DNA from 3 places in the Streptomyces tendae genome. Region 1 is predicted to be linked to each of the others. Evidence: riboswitches for the same ligand, from Rfam matches in the RefSeq annotation. Region 1 holds a riboswitch; each other region holds the start of a gene.
What was found. A riboswitch is a leader RNA that binds a small molecule or an ion and turns the genes downstream of it on or off. The one in region 1 is predicted to bind cobalamin.

Region 1 (2,254 bases):
GCGAGGGTGCGCATCATCCGGCCGTACAGCTCGCGGGCCGGGAGCGTCCTGCGGGCCAGGCCCTTCGCCTCGGCGGCGCGGTAGGCCGCGTCGAACTCCTCGCCCCACAGGTCGACCAGCTCGGGCACGTCGACGGGGGAGAACAGCGACCACTGGGCGTCGGCGTCGACCCGGCGCATGAACTCGTCCGGCACCCAGTGCGCCAGGTTCAGGTTGTGCGTACGGCGGGCGTCCTCACCGGTGTTGTCGCGCAGCTCCAGGAACTCCTCGACGTCCGCGTGCCAGGTCTCCAGGTAGACGGCGGCGGCGCCCTTGCGCCGGCCGCCCTGGTTCACGGCGGCGACGGAGGCGTCCAGCGTCTTCAGGAACGGGACGATGCCGTTGGAGTGCCCGTTGGTGCCGCGGATCAGCGAGCCCCGGGCGCGGACCCGGGAGAAGGACAGGCCGATGCCGCCGGCGTGCTTCGAGAGGCGGGCGACCTGGTGGTAGCGGTCGTAGAGGGAGTCCAGCTCGTCCTTGGGGGAGTCGAGGAGGTAGCAGGACGACATCTGCGGGTGGCGGGTGCCGGAGTTGAACAGCGTGGGGGAGGAGGGCAGGTAGTCCAGCCGCCTCATCAGCCCGTACAGGGCGGCGACCTCCTCCAGCGCCCGCTCGCTGTCGTCCTCGGCGAGTCCGCAGGCCACCCGCAGCAGGAAGTGCTGGGGCGTCTCGACGACCTTGCGGGTGACCGGGTGGCGCAGCAGGTAGCGGCTGTGCAGGGTGCGCAGCCCGAAGTAGCCGAAGCGGTCGTCGGCCGCGGTGTCGACCAGGGCGTCCAGGCGGGCCGCGTGCAGCCGGACGAGGGCCGCCGTCCGGTCACCGATCAGTCCCTCCCGGTGCCCGGTGGCGACCGACCCGGTGAAGGAGGTCACGCCCTGCGAGGCGGCCTCGGCGCGGATGCCGAGGGTCAGCAGCCGGGCGGCGAGGCGGGAGTAGGCGGGGTCCTCGGAGATCAGGCCGGCCGCCGTCTCGGTGGCCAGTTCCCGCAGCTCCGCCTCGTCGGCGGCGGCGGACCGCCCCCGCAGCGCGGCCGCGGCCACCCGGCCGGGGTCGGCGTCGGGCAGGTCGGCGGTCAGCTCGGTCAGGGTCCGCAGCAGCGCGGCCCCGGGGCCGTCGCCCTCCTCGGTCACGCGGGTCGCTGAAGCCGGATCGGCTGGCGCGATGGTCACGTGGGGCTCTCCCTCGCTCGGCACGGGGGCCTCGAAGAGCGCAGGGGGCAGCACACGAGCGCACGCGGCGCCGCGTCCACCGGCCCATTCCGCGAGGCCCGGACGTCAGGGCACCCGGACCGGACGGGCCGGGCGCACTGTCGGCAGGTCCTCGGACTGACTCCCGTGCGCGCCCGTGGGCAGGCAGGGGTACACCGTTGCGGGACAGTTCCGGATTCGCACCGGATTCCCCTGCGGCGACAGCGAGCATGAGCATACATCTTGTGTCGGGTGCCGCCAGCAACCCCATATGTTGTGTCGAGTCGGTGTCAGAGCGTCAGCTCGTAGGTGAGGAGCATGATGTCGTCCAGCTCCGGCAACGGGTTCCAGTCCCGCTCCGGGGCGCGGGTGAAGCCCAGCCGCTCGTAGACGCGGTGGGCGGCGCGCATGGTGCGCTGGGTCGACAGCACGACCCGCGCGCAGCCCTCGATCGCCCGTGCCCGGTCGACGCAGGCGCGCACCAGCGCCTCCCCGGCGCCCCGCCCCCGGCCGGCGGAGGCCACCGCCAGCATCCGGATCTCCGCCTCGTCGGGCCGCGCCATGTCGGCCATCGGCCCGGGCCCCGGGACGAAGGTCACCCCGCCCAGCAGCGTGCCGTGCTCCACGGCGACCAGCACCTCGGCGGCGGCCGCCCGCTTCGCCACGTCCCTGAGCTCACCGAGGTAGGCGTCGCTCTCCCCGAAGTCCAGCAGGCCGTCCTGGAGATAGGCCTGCGCGGTGATCTCACCGAGGTCCGCGTACTCGCCGGGCGTCACCGGCCGGATGACGATGTCCATGCGGGGAGTCTGCCGCACGGGTACGACAGCGGGCCGCCGGTTTTCCACCGGCGGCCCGCTGCCCGGGTACCCGCGACCTCAGTGCGTGCTGCCCGCCGTGGCCGGCGGGAGCTCGGTCCGGACGCCGGGGTCGCCCGCGTCCGCCGTGTAGTCCTGCGGCTTCGTCTCGTCGACGCCCTCGGGCGCCTTGGCCGCCCGCAGCACGAACGTGAGCACCACCGTGACCACCAC
Region 2 (2,254 bases), 1.4 Mb from region 1:
GCCCGAACACCAGCGGGATCACGGCGAGGGCGGCGACGAGCAGCAGAAGCAGGGTGTTGATCCTCGTGTTGCGGCTCATCGGGCCACCACCTCCGCCGACTCGGCCGACTCCGCCCGCCCGCGACGCCCGGCGACCGAGGTGACCAGCACCCCGAGCCGGGTCAGCTCGCCCTTGCTCGACTGCACCAGCAGGCGCATCACCAGCACGGTCAGCAGCCCCTCGCTCACCGCGAGCGGGATCTGCGTGACCGCGAAGATGGACCCGAACTTGCCCAGGGCGCCCAGGAATCCGCTGCCGGGGTCCGGAAAGGCGAGCGCCAGCTGCACGCTCGTCACGCAGTACGTCGACAGGTCGGCGACGAACGCGCCGCAGAACACCGCTCCCATCAGCGGCACGTCGTACCGGCGCAGCAGCCGGTAGACGGCGTACCCCGCCCACGGTCCGACGATCGCCATCGAGAAGACGTTGGCGCCCAGGGTGGTCAGCCCGCCGTGCGCGAGCAGCAGTGCCTGGAACAGCAGGGTGATGGTCCCGAGCACCGCCATGACGGGTGGCCGGAACAGGATCGCGCCCAGCCCCGTGCCGGTGGGATGGGAGCAACTCCCGGTCACCGACGGCAGTTTCAGCGCGGACAGGACGAACGTGAAGGCGCCCGACGCGCCCAGCAGCAGTGTGCTCTCGGGATGAGCTCTCACTTCACGGATGAGCGACCGGGCTCCGTGGACGACGAACGGCGCCGACGCGACGCCCCAGGCGACCGCGTGCGCCGGTGGCAGAAAACCCTCGGCAATGTGCATGGCTCAGCAGACCCTCTCCAGCACCTCGTGGATGGTTGACGCGCCTTGGCCGGTCTCCTGGCTGACGGGTACCACCGCCCGTGCTCCGCCTTCCCGGGTCCCGGAGGACCCAGTGGCTGCCCGCGAGGGCCGGAGCCGGACTTCCCGATCACAGTGGCGAGGGCCGCACCGGTATCGCACCGATTTCCCGTCACCAAGGCGTGGCGACAGTAGTCCCCGGCGAGGCCCGGTGACAAGCGGCGACGGGGGCGCGCGGACGGCGCCCGGCAGCTCGCGACCCGGCGCACACCTGCGCGTTCGGGCCTCACGGGGCCCGCTTCCGGATCCGGGGGATAGGGGGCCGCCGTCCTGGGCAGGGTCTTGCTGCAACTAATATGCAACAACGACTTTCCAGCAACAGGTTCGGACAGGACGTCCGGACAAGAGGCCCGGGCAAGAGGTCCGGTCGACAGGGATGTGAGGTTCGATGACGACCCGACGCATACGGGGAGCCGCTGCGGTACTGGCGACGGCCTCGGTGGTCACCGCCTGCTCGGCGCCGGGCAGTGGCGGCGCGGACGGCGCGGCGGCCGCCGAGTCCGTCGTGATCGGGGTCTCCACCGAGCCCGACACCCTGAGCCCGCTGCTCGGTTACGGCAAGGACGGCAACTCGAAGATCTTCGACGGACTCCTCGCCCGCGACGCCGACATGAACCTGCGGCCCGCCCTGGCGAAGGCGCTCCCGAAGATCACGGACGGCGGCCGGACCTACACCTACACCCTGCGCGAGGGTGTGGAGTTCAGCGACGGCGAGCCGCTGACCGCCCGGGACGTGGTCTTCACCTACCGCACGGTGCTCGACGACGACACCAACAACACCTTCAAGAGCGAACTGGCCGCCGTCGAGGACGTCCGGGCGGTGGGCGACGACACGGTCGTCTTCACCCTGCGTCACCCCTACGCGCCGTTCGCCGCCCGCACGGTGCTGCCGGTCGTCCCCGAGCACGTCGCCGGGAAGCAGGACCCCAACACCGGCGCCTTCAACACCGAGCCGGTCGGCACCGGGCCGTACGTCCTCGTCGACTGGCGCAAGGGCGAGAAGCTCACCTTCAAGGCCAACCCGCACTACTGGGGCGGCGCGCCGAAGGTGAAGAAGCTCACCATGGCGATCGTCGCCGACGACGACGTCCGCGCCACCCGCCTGCGCTCCGGCGACCTCGACGGCGCGGTCCTCCCGCCCAACCTCGCCGCCACCTTCAAGAACGACGACGACAAGAAGACGTACCGGGCCACCTCCTACGACTTCCGCGCCGTCACCCTGCCCAGCGGCAGCCCCGTCACCGGCGACACCGCGATCCGCCGCGCCCTCGACCTCGCCGTCGACCGGCAGGCCATGGTCGACAAGATCCTCGACGGCGCCGGCCGCCCCGCCTACGGCCCGCTGCCCGTCGACGACCCCTGGTTCGCCAAGGACGTC
Region 3 (2,254 bases), 2.2 Mb from region 1:
CTCCTGGGCGTGGGGAGCCGTCGCGGGCGGATGGGCCGGGCGGTCCCGCCCGCCGTCACGGCCGGACACCGCGACAACGACCAGCCCCACGAGGACGGCCGCGGCGGCGGCCCGTCCCGCCGCCCGCACCCACCAGCCCGGCCGGGCCGCGCCCCCGCCCGGCGGGCCCAGCCGCTCGGCTCGCCGGGCCGGCCGCAGCAGACGGAGCAACAGCAGCAGTGCGACCGGGAGTTGCAGGAGCCACAGCACGGTGCGCGGCCACTCCCCGTACCAGACGTTGGTCCCGTACAGCAGCGTGTGCCAGACGCTCAGCACGTACACGACGATCACGAAGCGGTGCAGCCGGCGCCAGGTGTTCGCCCCGATGCGGTGCCGGACGTAGAACAGCAGCCCGAGCGGGATGGCCAGGTACAGGGCACCCTGGCCGATCGGGATGGCGATGCGGCCGGTCCCGGAGTCGTACCAGCCCGGCACGAGGGTGTCCGCGAAGGCCACCCACAGCCGCTCCGCCCAGTCCACCTTCGTCTCGTAGCGCACGAGTTCGGCCGCGAACATCAGCGCGTGCGCGAACATCAGCGCCATGGTCGTCAGGCTGGTGGTGCGGTGCCAGCGCTCCAGTACCTGCCGCGACACCGGCAGCCGGGCGGGGCGTGGTCCCGACAGCAGCAGCCCGAGCATGACCGTGCCCCAGGCCCACAGCAGGGCGGACCAGCCGAACGCCTGGCTGAGCAGATACATCCAGTAGGTGCCGGGATCGTCCATGAACGGCATCACCGCGACGGTGTCCGAGGCTCCCGAATCCATGCGCGCCCACAGAAGGGCGAACACGAGCACGGTGACCACCACCGCGGCGGTGGCGTCGGGCAGGGCGGCCGCAGATCGCCGCGCAGCGCGACACGGTCACCGGAGGCCGCTGCTTCCTGACGGGACACCGCCCCGTCCTCGTCCGGCCTCACGTCCGACGTCATCAGGGCCTCCCGGGCACGGGCCATCGCGGCAGCGGTGGCTCATGTGGCGTGAGGCAACAAGTCTGGCTGACGAGGGCGTGATCCTTGGAGCCACAATCAGGCCAGAGCAGCCAGGCGAGGTGCTCGGCTCGGCACGCCCTTTCGCCGTCGGTTCGGGGGAACGTAGGATCGCCTGGTCATCGCCGCGACGGGAGACAGGAAGCCGGTGCGAATCCGGCACGGTCCCGCCACTGTGACCGGGGAGCGCCCCTCCGACATGCCACTGCGCACCGCGCGGGAAGGCGGAGGGAAACGTCGATCCGGGAGTCAGGACACTGGTCCGTCGCGGGCCCGTCCCAAGGAGCGCGGACTCCAGGAGGCTTCACGTGTCCCAGTTGCTCACCCCTGCCCGCACGCGCGGGTTCCTCCGTGCCACGGCCGCTGCCGTGGCCCTTTCGTCGATGGTGTCGGCCGCCGGCTGCGGTTCGTCCGACGAGGGCGGCGGGGACGCGAAGACCACCGCGGCCGTGCACGCGGGCTTCCCGGTCACCATCGACAACTGCGGCGTCACGACGACGTACGACGAGCCTCCGTCGCGGGTGGTCACCATCCACCAGCACCCGGCGGAACTCATGCTCGCCCTCGGGCTGAGGGACCGCATGGTCGGCACGGCCTTCCCCGACTCCGCCGTCCTGCCCGAGCTGAGGAAGGACTACGAGACGATCCCCGAACTGGCGGAGAAGGAACCGTCGTTCGAGAAGATCCTGGACGCCGAACCCGACTTCGTCTACGGCGGCTACGGCAGCGCCTTCGCCGAGAACGAGGGCCGCTCCCGCAAGGCGTTCGCCGACGCCGGCATCGACACCTACCTCAACCGTGAGTACTGCGGCGGGAAGCAGGTGACGATGAAGGACACCTACGACGAGATCCGCACCATCGGCAAGGTCTTCGGTGTTCCGGACCGGGCCGACCAGCTGGTCGAGGACCTCGAGGCCCGCGTCGGCCAGGCCGCCGGCACGGTCGAGGACGAGCCCGAGGTGCCCGTCTTCGTCTACGACAGCGGCGACAAGAGCGCCTTCACCGCCGGCGGCAGGAGCCTGGGCACCGAACTGATCCGGCTGGCGGGCGGCGAGAACGTCTTCGCCGACCTCGACGACGTCTTCGGAGACGTCTCCTGGGAGCAGGTCGTCGAGCGCAAGCCGGAAGCCATCGCCGTCTACGACTACGCCGGCGCCGGAAGCGTCGAGGAGAAGAAGGAGTTCCTGCTCTCCCAGCCCGCGCTCGCCGACGTACCCGCTGTCAGGAAC

Region 2: another riboswitch for cobalamin. It lies ahead of F3L20_RS12085 (energy-coupling factor ABC transporter permease); the one in region 1 lies ahead of F3L20_RS05670 (ribonucleoside-diphosphate reductase subunit alpha).
Region 3: another riboswitch for cobalamin. It lies ahead of F3L20_RS15790 (ABC transporter substrate-binding protein); the one in region 1 lies ahead of F3L20_RS05670 (ribonucleoside-diphosphate reductase subunit alpha).

The regions. Positions count from the first base shown of each region.
Region 1 covers NZ_CP043959.1:1,194,942-1,197,195, forward strand. Annotated here, with positions in the region: partial or broken gene F3L20_RS05670 (ribonucleoside-diphosphate reductase subunit alpha) at 1-1,208, opposite strand, end outside; cobalamin riboswitch at 1,334-1,501, opposite strand; gene F3L20_RS05675 (GNAT family N-acetyltransferase) at 1,517-2,023, opposite strand; gene mctP (monocarboxylate uptake permease MctP) at 2,102-2,254, opposite strand, start outside.
Region 2 covers NZ_CP043959.1:2,584,395-2,586,648, forward strand. Annotated here, with positions in the region: gene F3L20_RS12080 (energy-coupling factor ABC transporter substrate-binding protein) at 1-79, opposite strand, end outside; gene F3L20_RS12085 (energy-coupling factor ABC transporter permease) at 76-798, opposite strand; cobalamin riboswitch at 829-1,011, opposite strand; gene F3L20_RS12090 (ABC transporter substrate-binding protein) at 1,265-2,254, shown strand, end outside.
Region 3 covers NZ_CP043959.1:3,430,640-3,432,893, reverse strand. Annotated here, with positions in the region: partial or broken gene F3L20_RS15795 (ferric reductase-like transmembrane domain-containing protein) at 1-968, opposite strand, end outside; cobalamin riboswitch at 1,164-1,285, shown strand; gene F3L20_RS15790 (ABC transporter substrate-binding protein) at 1,334-2,254, shown strand, end outside.